3 regions of the Pseudarthrobacter sp. TRD_SC_9 genome follow, and region 1 is predicted to be linked to each of the others. Evidence: predicted binding sites of a transcription regulator. Region 1 holds the regulator's gene; each other region holds the start of a gene.

Region 1 (6,341 bases):
GTTGAATACTGACTCTGAATGTTCCTCCATCTTACGCCAGTGAGCCGGCCCGGCGGCCCCTGGAAGCAACCGGCCCGGTGCCGAAATGATTCGGTGATCAGGTATCAACTTCGTATCAGCCTCATATCGTTCCCGTTGCAGTTGTTGGCAGAGCCCGGAATCCACGAGCCCCAGCCGACGGTGTATGTAATGCTGGAAAGCGTCTCTTCCGGCCGAGCGGACATCGCTGCGCACCGTGAACGGACTTGGACGAATCTGGACGAACCAGCGAGCAGAACGAAAGGCACTCCCATCAAGGATCGACACATCGCTGTGCCTGTGGCGGCAACCGGCAGGACGCAGCCCCCGGGCCTGTTTCGCCGCGCCGCCGCGCTGGTTGTCGTGATCCCGCTTGCCCTGGCCATGTCCTCCTGTGTGGCCGGTCCCGCCTCACGATCGGCCACCTCCCCGGGTGCTCCCGGTCCGGGCTATTCCTCATTGTCCGTGCCGGCGTCGAACGCCCCGCTGGAAACGACGCAATCGTCCAACAAAGCGCCCATCTACTGGATCGGCCGAAGCGGTGAGCATGTCTTCCTGTACAGGGAATTCCGTGATGTCCCCGAACAGGACAATCCCGTGACCCGGGCGCTCAGGGCGATGATGTCCGAGACGCCCCTTGACCCGGACTTCTTCACCTCCTGGCAAAATCCGAAGGAACTGGAAACTTCGATTTCCGGCCAGAACATCATTACCGTTGACGTCTCGGAAGACGCTTTCAACAGCACCCTGGATGCCGGAATGGCCGAACTCGCCGTTCAACAACTGGTGCACACCGCGACAGCGGCCGCGGCAAGTTCCGGCCTGGTGGACACCAGCCAGCAGATCCAGGTCGTGGTGTTGGTTGACGGACACCCTGATTATCAGGCCTTCGGCCACATCCGGCTGGGCGCGCCGATGGCCCGGACGGCAGGCCTCGTTGCGCCAATCTGGATCACTGATCCGCAGGAAAACGTCAACGTCCCCAGCGGCACCGTGAAAGTAACGGGCCGAAGCACGGACCAGGGCGACCGCCTTCGCTGGCAATTGCTCCGGGAAAGCAACGGACAATCCAGCATCTATCTGAGCGGCGAAACCACCAGCGCGGCGGATGCCGGTTCGGCCGGGGTGTTCACGCTGGACCTGGCCTTGGAACGGGGAACGTACCAGCTGCGGGTCTCGCGCATTGCTGCCGAATCGGCGGAGCTTTCCCTGTATACGGACACCAGAAAGTTCAACGTAGGTTAGCGGCGGCCCAGGGCCTACCAGCGGCCCAGAATGTCATTGGCCACTACGGCAGCGGCAGGCCCTGCCGTCGAGGACCGCAGCACGTGGTGGCCCAGCAGTGCAGTCACGGCACCGGCGCCGCACAACCGGGTCACTTCACGGGCAGCGATCCCGCCCTCCGGTCCAACAATCAACAGGATCCTGCCACTGGGGGACGGCCCGGTCCGGCTGGTCCAGTCCTCAAGAACTGAGCGTAGCGGCCGGACGGCATCCTCATGCAGGATCACCGCAAGGTCTGCCGCCGCTGCCTGCCTGGCCAGTCCGGCGGTGTCGACGATTGATTCCACGCCCGGAATCCAGGCACGACGCGCCTGCTTGGCCGCGGCTGCTACCACCGACTCCCACTTGGCATGAGCCTTTGCCGCACGATCCGCCTTCCAGCGGACGATGGAACGTTCGGACTGCCAGGGGATCACACCATCGATACCAAGTTCAGTGGCCATCTCGATGGCAAGCTCATCCCGGTCTCCTTTGGCAAGTGCCTGCACCAACACCAACCGGAGTGCTGGTTCGGGCTCAACGGTCACCGTGAGGCAGTCGACGCTCAACTCCCCGGGGGCGGCAGTGGCCACTGTTCCGCTGATGCGGTTGCCACTGCCGTCGGCGAGGTCAACCGGCTCGCCTACGGCAAGTCTCTTGACGGTCACCGCATGCCTTGCCTCCGGGCCCTCCAGGACGAACGTAGAACCTGGCCGGACGTCCGCAAGAGCACCCTTGGGGGTGAAGAAGACAGGATTGGTCATTGCTAGAGGTTGCCCAGCCGGTCACGCAGCTTAGCGAACACGCCTCCACTGGCCGCGAGTTTCCCCTCAGTGAACTGCTCGCCGCGAAGCTTCGCCAACTGGCGCAGGAGGTCCTCCTGGGTGGCATCGAGCCTCGTTGGAGTCTCTACCTGGAGGTGCACCTTCAGGTCGCCACGGCCGTAGCCGCGCAAGTGCGTGACGCCGAGTCCACGAAGCGTAATGATTTCACCGGACTGCGTGCCGGCCTTGACGTCGATCTCCTGCAGGCCGTCGAAGGTCTCGAGGCTGATTTCCGTCCCAAGGGCCGCAGCGGTCATGGGGATGTTGAGGGTGGCGTGGAGATCGTCGCCATCCCGGACGTAGGTGGAATCGCTATTTACGCGGATCTCGACATAAAGGTCACCGGCCGGACCGCCTGCCGGCCCGGCTTCACCCTGCCCTGAGAGCTGGATGCGGGTACCGGTGGCTACACCCGCCGGAACCTTAATGGTGATGGATCTGCGGCTCCTGATCCGCCCCTGGCCGTTGCATTCGTTGCAGGGATCCTTGATCACGGTACCGAAGCCCTCGCAACTGCCGCACGGTGCCGCCGTCATAACCTGACCCAGGATGGACCGGACCGCCCTTTGGATCTGGCCGCTGCCGCCACAGACGTCGCAGCGTTCCGGGGAGGTGCCCTCGCGGCAGCAGCTGCCATCGCACGTGGGGCACACGACGGCGGTATCCACTTCCAGCTTCTTGTTGACGCCGAACACGGCGTCCCGGAGGTCAATGCGGACGCTGATCAAGGCGTCCTGACCACGACGCACCCTGGAGGCGGGTCCGGCCGTGCCACCGGCACCGAAGAAGGTGTCAAAAATGTCCTGGAACGCGAAGCCCTGGCCAGCGTACTGGCCTCCGCCAAAGCCGTTGTCGGTGCCGTTCTCGTTACCGGTGGTGTCGTAGACCCGGCGCTTCTGCGGATCGGAAAGAACCTCGTAGGCGTGCGTGACGGCCTTGAACCGGTCAGAGGCGTCCTCACCCGGGTTGACGTCCGGGTGAAGTGTCCGTGCCAGCTTTCGGTAAGCCTTCTTGATTTCCTCCCCGGTGGCTTCCGGTGAAACCCCAAGGACGTCGTAGTGGCTGCTCAAGTCTGATTTCTCTTCCTGTTGTCAAGCTTTACTTCGAAGATGCTGCGGACCCTACGGTCCAAGAATGCGCGAAAGATAGCGCGCCACGGCCCGAACGGCAGCCATGGTGGTGGGATAATCCATGCGGGTGGGTCCCAGGACGCCAATTTTTGCCAAACTGTCAGGTCCATACGCCGTGGCGACCACGGAAGCCTCTGCCAGGCCGTCGTAAGGGTTCTCCCGTCCGATACTGACGGCGACACCGCGGGGATCCTGGGCCATCTCGCTGAGGAGCCTGAGCATGACCACCTGCTCTTCCAGGGCTTCCAGGACCGGCCCGATGCTCAGCGGAAAGTCGACGTTGGAACGGGCGAGGTTCGCTGTTCCGGCCATGACCATCCGTTCTTCCCTGCTGCCCTGCGCGAGTGCTTCCAGTCCCTGCGCCAGCGTATTGGCGGCAGCACGGTGGACGGGAGCAGCCGCAGCGACGGCGGCAGGCAGCGTCTGCGGGAGCTGACTGAGCAGCGTGCCGTGGGTGGCCGAAAGGAAACCGGCCCGGAGGGCTGCGAGGCCCTCCTCACCGATATCGGAACCGACATCGATGACCCGTTGTTCCACCTTTCCTGTCGTGGCGATCAGGACCACCAGCACCCGGCGCGGGGCCAGCAGCACAAATTCAATGTGCCTCACCTGCGCCCGGCTTTGCTGAGGGTACTGGACCACTGCAACCTGGTTGGTCAGCTGCGACAGCAGCCGCACGGTCCGGTCCAGAACGTCGTCGAGATCGTTCGAGCCCTCAAGGAGCGTCTGGATGGCCCGGCGCTCTGCCGGAGATAACGGTTTAACCGCCGAAATCTGGTCGACGAAGAGCCGGTAGCCCTTGTCCGTGGGTACGCGGCCTGCGCTGGTATGAGGGGCCGTTATAAGCCCTTCGTCCTCCAACGCCGCCATGTCATTGCGGATGGTGGCGCTGGATACGCCAAGGTGGTGGCGTTCAACCAGCGCTTTTGATCCCACCGGTTCGCGGAAGTGGACGTAGTCCTCCACTATGGCCCGCAGTACCTCCAGTTTGCGTGGATCGCTCATTGTCTACCTCCGTTCGATGGTCGCTCATGACTGGTGTATTGCTGATGGCTGCGAGGGTGTTAGCACTCGACATGCCCAAGTGCCAGTCTAATATGACTCGCCGCGTTGTTAGCATTGGTACCGCTCCGGGCGAAATCCGCCCGGTATGTGGCGTGAGGCTGGAAACCAGGATGCAGTACCAGAATTGGGGTCCGCAGGATCTGTCCGCGCCGGCGCGGACAGAACTTCCCGCCGTCCCGGTGGAACGGGGCATGGTCCTTGAGGAAGTGCAATCGGGCTGGGTGGGAGCCGTAACGCGGGTGGAAAAATCCGGCGGGATGCACTTGGTGGTGCTGGAGGACCGGCGCGGCAAGCCTCGATCCTTCAAGCTGGGTTACGGCTTCCTCCTGGAGGGCCAGCCCATCAGGCTCGACCCGCCGGTTCCCCGCACTGCGGGAACAGCAGGAGCAAGAACCGGCAGCCAAAGAACCGCTTCCGGTTCGGTGCGCGTTGCCGGACAACGCGCCCAGGTGGCAAAGGCCAGCCGGATCTGGGTCGAGGGAAAGCACGACGCCGAACTCGTGGAGAAGGTCTGGGGCGATGACCTCCGGGCGGAAGGAATCGTCGTCGAACCGCTGCATGGCATCGACGATCTCCCGGGCGCTGTCACGGCCTTTGGCCCCGGCCCCGGCCGCCGGCTCGGCATCCTGGTGGACCATCTGGTTCCGGACTCCAAGGAATCGCGGATCGCAAGTGACGTGATGGGCTCCCCCGGCGCGGCTGGCAACGTACTGATTGTTGGCCACCCTTATGTCGACGTGTGGCAGGCAATCCGGCCGGCGGTCCTGGGTATACCTGCGTGGCCGGTGGTGCCCCGCGGCCAGGACTGGAAGACCGGCATTCTCGCAGCTTTCGGCTGGCCGCATTCCACCAAGGAGGACATCGGGCTGGGCTGGCAGAAGTTGCTGTCCGCGGTGACCAGCTATGCCGATCTTGAAGCGTCGCTGCTCGGGCGGGTGGAAGAAGTCATCGATTTCCTCACGGCACCCTGATGGCCGCTGCAAGGGAACCGTGAATCACCAAGTATTCTTGCACTAACACCCTCCGCAGCACCGAAAAGGACATAACCGTGGCAGAGAACGCGCGCGACAACAGGGACACCCAGCCCGCCAGTGGCAGTCCCGAGTATCACGGCGTGCCCGCGAACGCCCTCCCGCTGACCGCGAACGAGGACCGCCAGTGGGCAACGCTCGCCCACTTCGGCGGGATCCTGGGCTGCATTCCGTCGCTGGTGATTTACCTGATCTTCAAGGACCGTGGGCCCTTTACGGCGCAGGAGTCCAAAGAAGCCCTCAACTTTACGCTTCCGCCCACAGTCGCTGCCGTTCTGGCCAACCTGCTGCTGTTCATTCCGGGAATCGGCAACCTCTTTGCCGTCATCGCCACGCTGATCTGGATCACCCTGACATGCTTCTCGGTTTCCGCCGGCATCCACGTTAACCGGGGCCAGCCGCACCGCTACCAGTACAACCTGCGCCTGATCAAGTAGTAATCAACCCCGGCCGATTTCAGCCGGCAACGTGTCAGTCGGGCAAAATTCGGCGGACGACGGCGTCAGCCAGCAACCTGCCTTTAAGCGTCAGTAGCAGCTTGCCTGCAAAAGCCTCGGCCGGGTCGATCAGTGAATCGGCAATGAGCCCGGCAATCGCCTGCCGTCCGCTGCCCAGGGATTCGATCTCCAGCCCTGATGCAAGGCGCGCCTCCAGGAGGACGCGCTCGACGTTCCTGGTTCCGGCGTCGAGCGTTTCCCGTCCGGCGGCCGGCGAGGAACCAGCAGCGAGCCGGCCTGCATAGGCGGTGGGGTGCTTGACGTTCCACCAGCGCACACCACCGACGTGCGAGTGGGCACCTGGCCCGATCCCCCACCAGTCATCACCACGCCAGTACGCGAGGTTGTGCCGGCATTGCTGCTCCGGGCCGCGCGCCCAGTTGCTGACCTCGTACCAGCCCAGGCCTGCGGCAGTGATCAGCTCATCCGCGAGTTCGTACTTGGCTGCGTGGTCGTCGTCGTCGATTCCGGGAACCTCGCCGCGCCGGATCTGGGCTGCGAGCTTCGTCCCCT
Region 2 (6,341 bases), 770 kb from region 1:
TCCCTGCATCAGGTTGGGTGCTTGAAGGTCCTTGGCCGCGAGGGCGAACACCAGGACGGGCCAGTGCCACAGGTACAGGGCGTAGGAGTTGTCCCCTAGCGCCACCAGTGGTTTCCAGCTGAGCAGGCGGTCCGCTCCATACCGGCTGCCGCTCTGGCCCGCCACAATAATGGCTGCTGCCGCGAGGGTGGGCCAGAGCGCGATGAATCCGGGGAACGACTGGTCCACCACAAGCACGAGCCCGCAGGACAGCATGGCCACCATGCCGGCCCAGCCAAGTACCAGGCGCAACATTTTGCCCGGTTTCAGGTAAGGCAGTCCCAGTGCCAGCAGCGAGCCAAGGGCGAACTCCCACAGCCTGGTGCGGGTGTCGAAGTAGGCATACGCCTGGTTCGTATAAGTCTCCTGCACCGAAAACGCCAACGACGCCGCAAATACAGTGCCGAAGACGAGCGCCAGCACTGCGGGGTAGCTCAGTTTCAGGCTGCCCGTGGGCCACCAGCGACGGATACCGGCCAGCACCATTGCAGACCCGGCGAAGATCAGTGGCCAGAGAATGAATACCTGGCCTTGGATGGACAGCGACCAGAAGTGCTGCAACGGGCTCGCCCCGGCGTGGTCCTGCGCGTAATAGTCAACGGCAGTGTCCGCCAGCAGCCAGTTCTGGTAGTAAAACAGTGACGCCCACGCCTGGTCCAGGATTTCCGCCCAGCGGCCCACCGGGAGGATTAACCAGGTGCCGGCGAGGACTGCAAGAATCACCACGACGGCGGCTGGCAGCAACCGCTTGAAGAGGTGCAGCCAGTGGCCCAGCAGGTTGAACTGCAGGCCCGCTTCCGCCTTGCGAACGAATGAAAGAGTCAGCAGGAACGCCGAGATCAGCAGGAAGATATCCACTCCCCCGGACACCCGCCCCAGCCACACGTGGTAGGTCATGACCATCAGGACTGCGAGCGCCCGGAGGCCCTGTACTTCAGGCCGGAATGATGACTTCCTGCTACGGCTGACAGATGGCTTCCCTGCCTCCTGCGATGGGACAGCGGTTCTCAGAAACGACACAAAAACCTCTCCCAGGGCAACTAAAGCATCCATTCTACCGAGCGGTAACGGCCTGACCAATCAGGGCAGGCAGAAAACGACGGCCGGTCAGGGACGCAGCAGCGCGCGCAAGGTCTGGATGGTATCGGCCTCTGCCGCCGTCTTGTCCTCGCGATAGCGCTTGACCCGCGCGAACCGAAGGGCGATTCCGCCCGGATAGCGCGAGGAACGCTGCACGCCGTCGATTGCGATCTCGACCAGGGTGACTGGCTCTACCCAGACGGTGCCTGACGTACGCCGGACCTCCAACTCCTGGAACCTCTCCGTCTGCCAGCGCAGCAGCGCGTCGGTCAGGCCTTTGAACGTCTTACCCACCATCACGTAACCGCCGGGCTCGCCGAACTCGCCGGTAGGATCCAGGGCTCCGAGGTGCAGGTTGGACAGCAGCCCGGTGCGTCGTCCCGACCCCCACTCGCATGCGAGCACCACGAGGTCGTAGGTGAGCACCGGTTTCACCTTGATCCAGTTGGAACCACGCCTGCCGGCGGCATAGGTGGATCCGACCGCTTTCACAACCACTCCCTCATGACCCGCGGCGAGCGCGTCGCGTGACACTCTTTCGGCAACAGCGGCATCCGCTGTGATCTCCCCCGGTATGCGATGCCCGGGGGCGATGTGCTCTAGGACGCCGATGCGGGCCGACAATGGCTCATCAAGCAGATCCCGCCCGTCCACGTGCAGCACGTCGAAAAACCACGGATGCAGGACTGTGTCACGTGCCGCATCCGCGCCGAACCGCGCCATGGTTTGCTGGAATGGCCGTGGACCACCGTCCTCGTCGAGGGCGAGGGTCTCGCCGTCGAGAATCACGTCGTGGACCGGCAGACCGCGCACCATCTCCACCACCTCGGGCAGCCTATGGGTCACGTCGGCCAGGTTGCGGGTGTAGATGTGCACGTCGTCGCCGACGCGGTGCACCTGAATCCGCGCGCCGTCGAGTTTGTACTCCACGGAGGCCTCCCCGGTGACGGCCAGGGCCTCGCTGACGGTGGCCGCAGTTGCAGCGAGCATGGGCTGCACGGGACGCCCGACGACGAGGCCGACTGCATCAAGCTGGGCCGGCGTGCCCGTGATCGCCAGCAGGGCAGTCCCGCCGAGATCCCCTGAGAGCATCGCCGCGCGGCGTACAACGTCCACCGGCCGATCAGCGGCCCGGGCCACTGCATCTGTCAGCACTCCTTCGAGCGCACCGGTCCGCAGCTCCCCCAGCAGCACCCCACTGATGAACGCCTGCTCGCGACCGGTGGCAGCCGCCAGCAGCGACCGGAGGGCGGCTGTCCGCTCCGCTGCAGATCCCGCCCCACTCATACCCAGCAACCTGTCCAGCGCCGCGTCAAGGTCAGCGACAGTAAGACTCGGCTCGGCGGCCGGCTCCCCCGTGGCCGTAGACATGGCGCGCCAACCGATCCCCACACGGCCCTGCCGCGGCCTGGCGGTGAGTAAACCAATGGCCGGCGCAATGTCCAGCGGTTCGAGACGGCGCAGCAGATCGGCCAGTGCGTCGACCTTCGCAAGCCGGGAGCGGGTCGACGCGACGGTCTCCGCGGTTTTCACGAGCTCGTCGAGCAGCATGGCATCAGTCTGCCATGGGTCGGTGTGCGCCGCGGAGATGGAGAGGACCGCCGTCGGACACAAAAAAGACCGGCCCGGCAGATGCCGGACCGGTCTTTGGATGGGCGTAGGCCCAGTCCCGGTGGGGACTAGTGGCTGTGGCCGGCGTGCTCGTCTTCCTCAGCCGGCTTCTCAACCACCAGGGTCTCGGTGGTGAGAACCAGGGCAGCGATGGACGCAGCGTTACGCAGGGCAGCGCGGGTGACCTTGACCGGGTCGATAACCCCGGCGCCGATCAGGTCCTCGTACTCGCCGGACTTGGCGTTGAAACCGTTGTTGGTTTCCAGCTCGGCAACCTTGGCGGTGACAACGTAGCCATCGAAACCGGCGTTCTGGGCAATCCAGCGCAGCGGCTGGACCAGCGCGCGACGGACGATGCCCACGGCAGCTGCAGCGTCGCCGTCGAGCGCCTTGACGGCCGGATCCTCATCCAGTGCCTTCAGGGCGTGGATGAGGGCGGAACCGCCACCAGCCACAATGCCTTCTTCGAGGGCGGCGCGGGTGGAGGACACTGCATCTTCGATGCGGTGCTTCTTTTCCTTGAGCTCAACTTCGGTGGCTGCACCGACCTTGATAACGCCAATGCCGCCGGCCAGCTTGGCCAGGCGCTCCTGGAGCTTTTCCTTGTCCCAGTCAGAGTCGGTGCGGGTTACTTCGGCGCGCAGCTGGGCAACGCGTGCTGCGACGTCCTCTGCAGACCCGGCACCATCGACGATGGTGGTGTTGTCCTTGGTGACCGTGATGCGGCGGGCAGTACCCAGCACCTCAAGGCCTACCGAGTCCAGGCTCAGGCCCAGCTCAGGGGAGACAACCTGGGCACCGGTGAGGGTGGCGATGTCCTGGAGCATGGCCTTGCGGCGGTCGCCGAAGCCGGGAGCCTTGACTGCAACAACGTTCAGGGTTCCGCGGATGCGGTTGACGATCAGCGTGGACAGAGCCTCGCCGTCGACGTCTTCAGCGATGATGAAGAGCGGCTTGGAGCTCTGCAGCGCCTTCTCCAGCAGCGGCAGGAATTCCTGGACCGAGGAGATCTTGCCCTGGTTGATCAGGATGAGGGCATCCTCGAGGACTGCTTCCTGGCGTTCCGCGTCGGTGACGAAGTACGGGGACAGGTAGCCCTTGTCGAACTGCATGCCCTCGGTCAGGACCAGTTCGGTCTGCGTGGTGGAGGACTCCTCGATGGTGATCACACCATCCTTGCCGACCTTGCCGAATGCCTCGGCCAGGAGCTCGCCGATTTCGTCGCTCTGTGCCGAAATGGCAGCCACGTTGGCGACCTGGGTGCCTTCAACGGGGCGGGCGTTCTCCAGCAGGCGTGCGGCGACGGCTTCAACAGAAACCTCTATGCCGCGCTTGATCTGGCCGGGAGCTGCGCCGGCAGCAACGTTGCGCAGGCCTTCCTTGACCAGGGCCTGGGCCAGGACCGTAGCAGTGGTGGTGCCGTCGCCGGCGACGTCGTTCGTCTTGGTGGCGACTTCCTTGGCCAGCTGTGCGCCAAGGTTCTCGTAGGGGTCGTCCAGCTCAACTTCGCGGGCGATGGTGACGCCGTCGTTAGTGATCGTGGGAGCGCCCCACTTCTTGTCCAGGACGACGTTACGGCCGCGCGGGCCGAGCGTCACCTTGACGGTGTTGGCGAGCTTATCGATGCCGGCTTCAAGAGACCGGCGGGCAGCGTCATTAAACGCAAGCTGCTTTGCCATGGTGTTGTCCTTTCAAGACAGAAACCCCGCGCGGCCGATCACAACGGAAGTGGATCAGCAGCGCGGGGTCCTTGGAGTGTTACTTAGCGACGATCGCCAGAACGTCGCGGGCGGACAGCACGAGGTACTCAGTACCGCTGTGCTTGACTTCGGTTCCGCCGTACTTGGAGTAGATAACAACGTCGCCTTCAGCGACGTCGAGGGGAACCCGGTTGCCGTTGTCGTCAAAGCGGCCGGGGCCTACTGCAACAACTTCGCCTTCCTGCGGCTTCTCCTGCGCGGAGTCCGGGATGACCAGGCCGGAAGCCGTGGTCTGCTCGGCTTCGAGCGGGCGGACAACAATACGATCCTCAAGAGGCTTAATAGAGACCGACACTCGGACCTCTCCTTTTCGTCAGCAAATTCATGGACTTGAAGAAACCGCCCGCACATGGCTGGCAAACCGTCGTCGCGGTGCCGGCAGCAGCCTGGCTGGCAGTTCTCATGTATTAGCACCCTCCATGGGAGAGTGCTAATGAAGACTCTATGTAGTGGTTAGCACTCGGTCAAGGTGAGTGCCAGAATTTCGTCTGTGGCGGAAATCACGCCTGTAGATTTGAGCAGTGCGCGCCGCCCTGTACCTGACCCTCGCCGCCCTCTTCTGGGCCGGAAACTTCGTCGTCGGCGAAGCTGTTCTGAAAACCATGGCGCCCCTTGAGTTGACCTTCTGGCGCTGGACGCTGGCAGCCGTTCCACTGCTGCTCCTGGCGCATGCCATCGACCGGCCGAAGTGGCGGGCCGCCCTCAGGCACTGGCCCTCGCTGCTGCTCCTCAGCATCCTGGGCATGAGCGGTTATACGCTGCTTCTGTACAGCGCCCTGCAACATACTTCAGCCCTGAACGCCTCGCTCATTACTGCAGCGAACCCCGCGCTGATTGTGGTCATGGCCGTGATCCTGCTGCGGGACCGGCCGCGCCCCCTGAACTGGGCGGGAATCGGCCTGGGACTCTTGGGTGTGGTGCTGGTCCTCACCGGTGGCGAACTGCACAAGCTGCTCACTTTCTCCGTCGGCGTCGGCGAGCTGCTGATGCTGGGCTCCATCTCCGTCTGGGGGCTGTATACGATCATTGCCCGGCGGCTGTCCGTTCCCGCCATTACGTCAACTGCCATCCAGGTGGTCATGGCCGCCGTGATGCTCAGTCCTTTCGCCCTGGTCACGGGGGCTGGATTTCCCACCACGCAGTCTGAGGGCTGGTCGCTCGCCTTTGTGGCGCTGTTCCCATCACTCGGTTCATACCTGCTGTGGAACCTGGCTTTGAAGACCACCACCGCTGCCAACGCCGGCAATTACCTGAACCTGATCGCCGTGTTCACCGCTATCATCACTGTGCTGATGGGACAGCCGATTACCGTGCCGCAGATCCTGGGCGGGGTCCTGGTCATTTCCGGGGTCCTGCTGACGAGCGCCAGGAAACGCCAGGGCTCACCCGCCGCGGGCTCGGGCGCGGGCACTGGCGCGGGCAGTGCAGCTGCCGCGGGCGGCGACCCCGCACGCAGCAACACCACGGGCAGCCGGGCGCGGGCCGGGCGGGACGATTAGCAGGGACCGTTATCGGCCCAGGTCTTCGAAATCCACGTCCTCGTCGCCGTCGTCATTTTCCCGGGTTTCGTTGCGGTTGAGATACACGATGATGCCGCCGGCCACTGCGGAAAGCAGCCCGAGTATCAGGAAGATGATCCCGCCTGTCCGCGCGCCCGCATACAGCCCCCGGATCTGCCGGGCCTCATCCGTTTCGTCGGTGATGCTGTTGCCGTCCACTGAATAGACTGTCGCGTTGAAGGCATTCAGCCCAGCAATAATCAGCAGCAATGCACCGCAGATGAGCGCGATCACGACACCGGCAATAAGCGCGGGCTTTGCGAACTTTGCCAGGCGCTGCGCCGGTGTTTGG
Region 3 (6,341 bases), 1.2 Mb from region 1:
AACGGCACAGCCAGGATCGAACGAATACCCAGACCCATCACCACCTCGGCGTATACCGGCCACTCCGTGTCCTCTTCCAGATCCGGGAGTTCGATGGTGATCTGCTCACGCGATGCCTTCATGCCGGGGCTGTCGCTGAAGCGGTATTGGACCTGGCTGACCTTCTCAGCTTGATCATTGCTGTTCGCAACCGTGACAGGTTTACGGTGGCGCCAAAGAGTCACCCCGCAGAGGACTTCGTCTCCCTGGCTGGACAGTGTCCTGGCAGATATGCCCGCCAGTTCACGAAGGAACGCCTCCACGTCTTCGCTGTCAAGGACAAGCTGGTGCAGGTGCTCCGATATTTTTGCTTCAAATTGCGCAGTAGAATCACTGGCCACGATGATTGGTGCCATTCGCTTAGGTCAAAACGAGCCGGCCAGCCTCGCGTTGATCCCTTGATGCGGGAGTGCGGCGGAAGCAAAGGCGGATCGACGAACTTTCCTACGGCCTCTGCTTAACCGTGTGGAAAGTATTGCATGACAACGCCCCCGGTTTCGAGTCGGTGGATAACCGCCACTCGGGGATAAGCCGCCAGTCAGGGGGTACAGTTTTTCAGCACGATCATTGTTCCCATGGCACGAACGGACTCTTCAGTGGCAGAGCAGGCAACAGCATCCCCCAACTGGTGGCAGGGCTTCAACCAGAAGTTTGTGGTAGAGGAGCGCTACATGGAGCCGGCGGATCGCCACAGCCTGTACCGCATCTCGGTGATCCTTGCCGTGGCGGGCACCCTTATGTTCCTGCTGGTGCTTTCCAGTGTCCTGCTCGACGACGGGCTGGCAGTGATCGACCAGCCGCTTCGTCACTGGCTGCTGGATACGCGCTCAGACACGGCAACCAGGGCGATGCAATTCCTTGCAGTCCTTTTTGGACCAGTGGCGCTGCCGATTATCGTGCTGGTAGTGAATGTGGTGTGGGGGGTTGCCGCCCGGCATGCTTGGCGCCCCATTCTGCTCGCGGCAGGAATGATCACCGGAGTTGTCATCTCGCAAATCATCCTGCACCTCGTGGACCGTGCCCGGCCACCCACGGAATTGATGCTCTTCGGAGTGGACCACACCTTTTCATTCCCGTCCGGGCATGTGCTGGGGGCCTGTGATTTCCTGTTGATCGGCGCCTACCTTGTCGGTTCGAGGTCGCGCACCGTCAGGGTCGGCGTGGCCTGTTTCGCCTTGGCCGCGTTGGGAATTTTGCTTGCCGCACTTAGCCGGCTGTACCTGGGGTATCACTGGTTTACTGACGCTTTCGCCTCAGTGTCGTTGGCCCTGGTCATCCTGGCCGGCGTCATCGCCCTGGACACCTGGCGGACGGCACGCATTCCGGGTGAACCCATCACCGGTGAGCTCTCGACCCCAGAGCAACCGGGGGACTAGCCAGGGAGGCTGCCGGGATGCCGGTTTACTCTGCGGACTGCTTCCGCAGCCGGCTCCGGGCACGTTTGAGGTCGATGCGCAGCTTCGCGTTGACGGCTTCCAACTCGAGCACCTTCGCCACTCCCGCGAGGTTCAGCCCTTCCTCCAGCAGTTCGCCGATCCTCAGCAGGACCGCAACGTCGCTGTCGCTGTACTGGCGGGTGCCGCCAGGGGTCCGGTGCGGAGTCAGGAGGCCCCGCGTCTCGTACAGCCTGATGTTCTGTTGGCCTGTGCCAACCAGGTTTGAGACTACTGAAATTGCGTACCGGGCCTGCAGCTGCGCGGCTTCGGGACGGGATTGGGCAGCAGCAGTACCGTCCGCAGGGGCACCTTCTGCACTGTCAGTGGAAAAGGTCCAGCGGGTTTCTTCCGGGGGCTGGGTTTCGGTGGACATTTCCCTCTAAAACCTTCGTCGGGGGCTTGCGGTCGATTCACTTCAATGCTATAAAAAATCTATACCGACCACCACAGATAAGTGGGCGGTAGATACAGTAAAACACATGAACCTGAAGGAGTGGGGTAATGATGCTAATGCGTACGGACCCGTTCCGTGAGCTGGACCGGTTGACCCAGCAGGTGTTCGGAACCACGGCGCGGCCGGCGGCTATGCCGATGGATGCGTGGCAGGAAGATGGCGAGTTCGTGGTCGCCTTCGATCTGCCCGGCGTGGATGTGGATTCGGTTGACCTTAATGTTGAGCGTAACGTCCTGACTGTCCGCGCCGAACGCCGGGATCCCACGCAGCCAAACGTCGAGTTGGTTGCTGCCGAACGGCCGCGCGGCGTCTTTAGCCGCCAGCTGATCCTGGGTGAGACCTTGGATACGGAAAACGTCAAGGCAAGCTACAGCGACGGCGTCCTGACTTTGCGGATCCCCGTCGCCGAAAAGGCCAAGCCACGGAAGATCGAGATCGAAACGAAGAAGGACCAAATGCAGGAGATCGGGAGCTGATCCCTTCCTGATCAGCCCTGGTACAGCAGGAGCCGGGTGGGCGGTACGGCGTTGCCGCCCACCCGGCCGTTTACCCTGCGATCTGCCACGTCCTGCACTCTCCGGTGGAGGTGAGCGATGCGGAAGCCTGACTACTACGCGATCTTTGGCGTCAGCGCCGACTCGACGCCGGCGCAGATTTCCCGTGCATACCGCACCCTGATGCGCACTCACCATCCCGACGTCGGGCATGCCCGGCAGGGCAGCAAAATGTCCGACGCCGGCAGTCCGGAACGCGAATACGACCAGACCGCGAGGGGACAGGGAGCCCGGAACGTCCCGGTGCGCCGGAGCACCCCTGCGCAGCGGCAGGAACACAAGAAACCGGCGGACATCAGCGTGACGCCGGTCCGCTGGGAAAGTGGACCTTGGGCCTAACCAGGCATAGCTAGGGCCGCAGCCTGACTCGCACGGCAAGCCCGGCACAGCACACCACCGCCAGGCCACCCAGCGCAGTGGTCCACGTGAGCTCCTCGCCCAGCAGCAGGCCTGCCCAGCCGATTGTCAGCACGGGCTGGACCAGCTGGATCTGGCTAACTTGCGCCATGGGCCCAATGGCCAGGCCGCGGTACCAGGCGAAGAATCCCAGGAACATGCTGACCACGCCCAGATAGGCGAACGCTGCCCACTGCTCAACGCCCGCGGTCGGTGGTTGCTGCACCACGGCCGCTGCCGTCAGAAAAACCATCAGCGGCGACGCCAGGACCAGGCTCCAGGAGACGGTCTGCCATGCACCGAGCTCGCGGGCCAGCAGGCCCCCTTCTGCATATCCGACTGCCGCCGCTATCACAGCGCAAAGAAGCAGCAGGTCGGCCCAGCGCAGCTGGCCTGCACCACCTGAATGAACTACTGCGAAGCCGATGGCCGCCACGGCACCGGCCAGTGTCGTCCACCAAAATGCACTGCGAAGCCGCTCGCGTCCCCGTATTGCTGCCGCCGTAGCGGTGGCTGCGGGGAGCAGCGCAATGACAACTGCTCCGTGGCTGGCGGGCACGGTGGTGAGGGCGTAAGAGGTAAGCAGGGGGAATCCGACGACGATTCCTCCTGCGATAACAGCAAGCCGTCCCCACTGCTTTCCCTGGGGCAGCCGTTGCCGGGTGAGTGCCAGGGCAGCGGCGGCAAGGAGTGCGGCCACTACTGCCCGTCCCGCACCGGTGAAGAGTGGCGACATGCCCTCGACGGCCAACCGTGTAAAGGGGACGGTGAAGGAAAATGCCGCTACTCCAAGCAACCCCCAGAGCAGGCCGGCTGGCCAACGGGACGGTATCGCAGGCCGGATTTCGACAGTAGCGCTACTATAGGCTTTCATGAACAACGATAGCAGCTCGAGGATTGTGGATCGGCTGGCGTCCTGGATCTCCAGCGCGGCTCCTGGTGCGCGGCTGCCGTCCACCCGTTCGCTCGTTGCTGAATTCCAAGCAAGTCCGGTCACGGTGCAGAAAGCGCTCCACACCTTGACGGTCCGCGGACTGATCGAAAGCAGGCCAGGCGTGGGCACCTTCGTGCGGACAGCACGGACTGCAAAACCATCCGATTACGGCTGGCAGACCGCGGCACTCCGATCGCCCCAAGGTCCACTCCGGGCCGCGGCTACCGCCATGCGGGACGCACCGAATGACGTAGTTGCTTTCCATTCGGGTTATCCGGACCGCGAACTCCTGCCGGAACGGCTGGTGCGCGCCGCGCTCGCGCGGGCAGCGCGGGGAGACGCCGCCCTGTCCCGGCCACCCGCCCCCGGGCTCCCGGAACTCCAGTCCTGGTTCGCTCGGGAACTCGCCGCGGCGACTCCCGCCGGCACCACCGCGCCCACGCCGGCGGACGTGGTGGTGCTGCCGGGAAGCCAGAGCGGCCTCAGCTCGATATTCCGGGCCCTGCTGGTCAACGGCCAGCCGCTGCTGATGGAGTCGCCCACGTACTGGGGCGCAAGCCTGGCGGCGGCGCAGGTAGGCGTGCCGGTTGTTCCCATACCCAGCGGTCCTGACGGCCCGGAGCCGGACGAGCTGGCGCGGGCGTTCGAGGAGAGCGGTTCGCGTTTGTTCTATGCGCAGCCGAACTATGCGAACCCCACAGGAGCGCAATGGTCCGCAGAGCGCCGTCAGGAAATCCTGGCAGTGGTGCGGCAGTATGGTGCGTTCCTCGTCGAGGATGACTGGGCCCATGACTTCGGGATTACCACCAGCCCCGTCCCGCTGGCCAGCCAGGACGAGTCCGGGCACGTCGTCTACCTCCGTTCGCTGACCAAGAGCGTTTCGCCGGCCATCCGGGTAGCGGCGGTCATAGCGCGGGGCCCCGCCCGGGAGCGACTCCAAGCGGACCGTGCTGCCGAGTCCATGTATGTCAGTGGCCTTTTACAGGCGGCAGCACTGGACGTCGTCACGCAACCCGGGTGGCAGACCCACCTTCGGAGCCTCCGCCACCAGTTGCAGTCACGGCGGGACCTTTTGGTCACCAGCCTCCGGGAGTTCGCGCCAGATGCCCACATCACGCAGGTTCCGAAGGGCGGGCTCAATCTCTGGGTGCGGCTTCCGGATGCGATCGATCCCGTTCAACTGGGTATGGACTGCGAGCGGGCCGGCGTGATGATCGCCGCTGGTACTGAGTGGTTTCCTGCAGAATCTGCGGGCCCGTACCTGCGGCTCAACTATGCAGGCCCCAACCCGGCGGGGTTCGCGGAGGGCGCGCGTGTCATCGGCCGATGCATGAAGCTCTGACCCAACCGGGCCGCCGCAGTTGCGCTGAAAACGGCTCGTTACAGCAGCCACTGCCACCCGTCGGCTGAGGGGGATAGAAACTCGTAAGCCTGCTTAGGTATAAGATTTTGGGATCAAAGGCAGCGCCGGTCAGTCCGAAAAAGCCCGGACATCCGGTTGCCCCGGAAGTGAGGAACAACGTCAATGCACATCAGTGCCAAGGAGCTTGCGGCCCTGATTCCGCCGGAGTTCGTTCTGGGAGTGGCCACCTCTGCGTTCCAGATTGAGGGAGCGGTGAAAGAGGGCGGCCGCGGTCCTGCAGGTTGGGACGTCTTTGCTGCCAAGGAAGGCACAATCGTTGGCGATCACAGCCCGCAGGTGGCCGCCGACCACTACAACCGGATGCCGGCCGACGTCGAGCTCCTGAAACAGCTGGGGGTCGACTCCTACCGCTTTTCCCTTGCCTGGCCCCGGATCCAGCCGGATGGAAGAGGTCCTGCAAATCAGGCAGGCCTGGACTTCTATGACCGCCTCCTGGACCAACTGCTGGCCAATGGCATATCCCCTATGGTCACCCTGTACCACTGGGACACCCCGTTGCCGCTGGACAACGTCGGCGGCTGGATGAATCGGGATACCGCCTACCGGCTGGGGGAGTTCGCTGCCATTGCGGCCGAGGCCTTCGGTGACCGCGTTGACCGATGGGTGACCATCAATGAGCCTGCCACCGTGGTGACCAACGGTTATGCCCTGGGCCTGCACTCGCCGGGGGAGAAGCTCATGATGAAGGCCTTCCCGGCAGTGCACCACCAGTTGCTGGGGCACGGCCTTGCGCTTCAGGCGCTTCGCCAGGCCGGGGCCAAGGGCGAGGTGGGCATGACTAATGTGTATTCGCCCACCGTCCCCCACTCCATCAATCCGCTGGACAAGCTGGCGGCCGGACTGGTGGACCTGGCACAAAACCGGCTGTTCGCCGACCCGGTTCTCACCGGCAAATATCCGGACGTGATCCGGGCGGCCAAGTTCTTCTCCTCGTTTGAGCACCCGCCGGAGGATATGGAGCTGATATCGCAGCCCTTGGACTTTTACGGGTTGAACTACTACATGCCCACCCGCGTCGCGGCGGGGCAGGGCGACGGAGCTGTACCTCAAGGGATGGCGGAAGCCTTGGGGGAGGACCTTAGCGAGTCAGCCTCCGGCACCCCGT

The links. Region 1 encodes HrcA, which represses chaperone genes, less so after heat shock. Its sites were predicted from a motif close to TTNGCACTCGNNNNNNNCGAGTGCNAA; they were not measured.
Region 2: groES (co-chaperone GroES) is a predicted target of HrcA. The motif match lies at 4,944-4,970, and genes of this name have one in related genera.
Region 3: ACWA13_RS14985 (Hsp20/alpha crystallin family protein) is a predicted target of HrcA. The motif match lies at 1,874-1,900, and genes of this name have one in related genera.

What each region holds. Positions count from the first base shown of each region.
Region 1 covers NZ_CM143956.1:2,013,511-2,019,851, forward strand. The annotation lists gene ACWA13_RS09420 (GerMN domain-containing protein) at 313-1,263, shown strand; gene ACWA13_RS09425 (16S rRNA (uracil(1498)-N(3))-methyltransferase) at 1,278-2,045, opposite strand; gene dnaJ (molecular chaperone DnaJ) at 2,048-3,175, opposite strand; gene hrcA (heat-inducible transcriptional repressor HrcA) at 3,227-4,240, opposite strand; gene ACWA13_RS09440 (DUF3097 domain-containing protein) at 4,411-5,271, shown strand; gene ACWA13_RS09445 (DUF4870 domain-containing protein) at 5,349-5,768, shown strand; gene hemW (radical SAM family heme chaperone HemW) at 5,803-6,341, opposite strand, start outside.
Region 2 covers NZ_CM143956.1:2,782,836-2,789,176, forward strand. The annotation lists gene ACWA13_RS12895 (acyltransferase family protein) at 1-936, opposite strand, end outside; gene ACWA13_RS12900 (ATP-dependent DNA ligase) at 1,147-2,670, opposite strand; gene groL (chaperonin GroEL) at 2,799-4,409, opposite strand; gene groES (co-chaperone GroES) at 4,489-4,785, opposite strand; gene ACWA13_RS12915 (DMT family transporter) at 5,012-5,989, shown strand; gene ACWA13_RS12920 (hypothetical protein) at 5,999-6,341, opposite strand, start outside.
Region 3 covers NZ_CM143956.1:3,199,113-3,205,453, reverse strand. The annotation lists gene ACWA13_RS15000 (GAF and ANTAR domain-containing protein) at 1-395, opposite strand, end outside; gene ACWA13_RS14995 (phosphatase PAP2 family protein) at 615-1,415, shown strand; gene ACWA13_RS14990 (MerR family transcriptional regulator) at 1,441-1,731, opposite strand; gene ACWA13_RS14985 (Hsp20/alpha crystallin family protein) at 1,977-2,405, shown strand; gene ACWA13_RS14980 (DnaJ domain-containing protein) at 2,523-2,822, shown strand; gene ACWA13_RS14975 (DMT family transporter) at 2,833-3,753, opposite strand; gene ACWA13_RS14970 (aminotransferase-like domain-containing protein) at 3,752-5,155, shown strand; gene ACWA13_RS14965 (GH1 family beta-glucosidase) at 5,339-6,341, shown strand, end outside.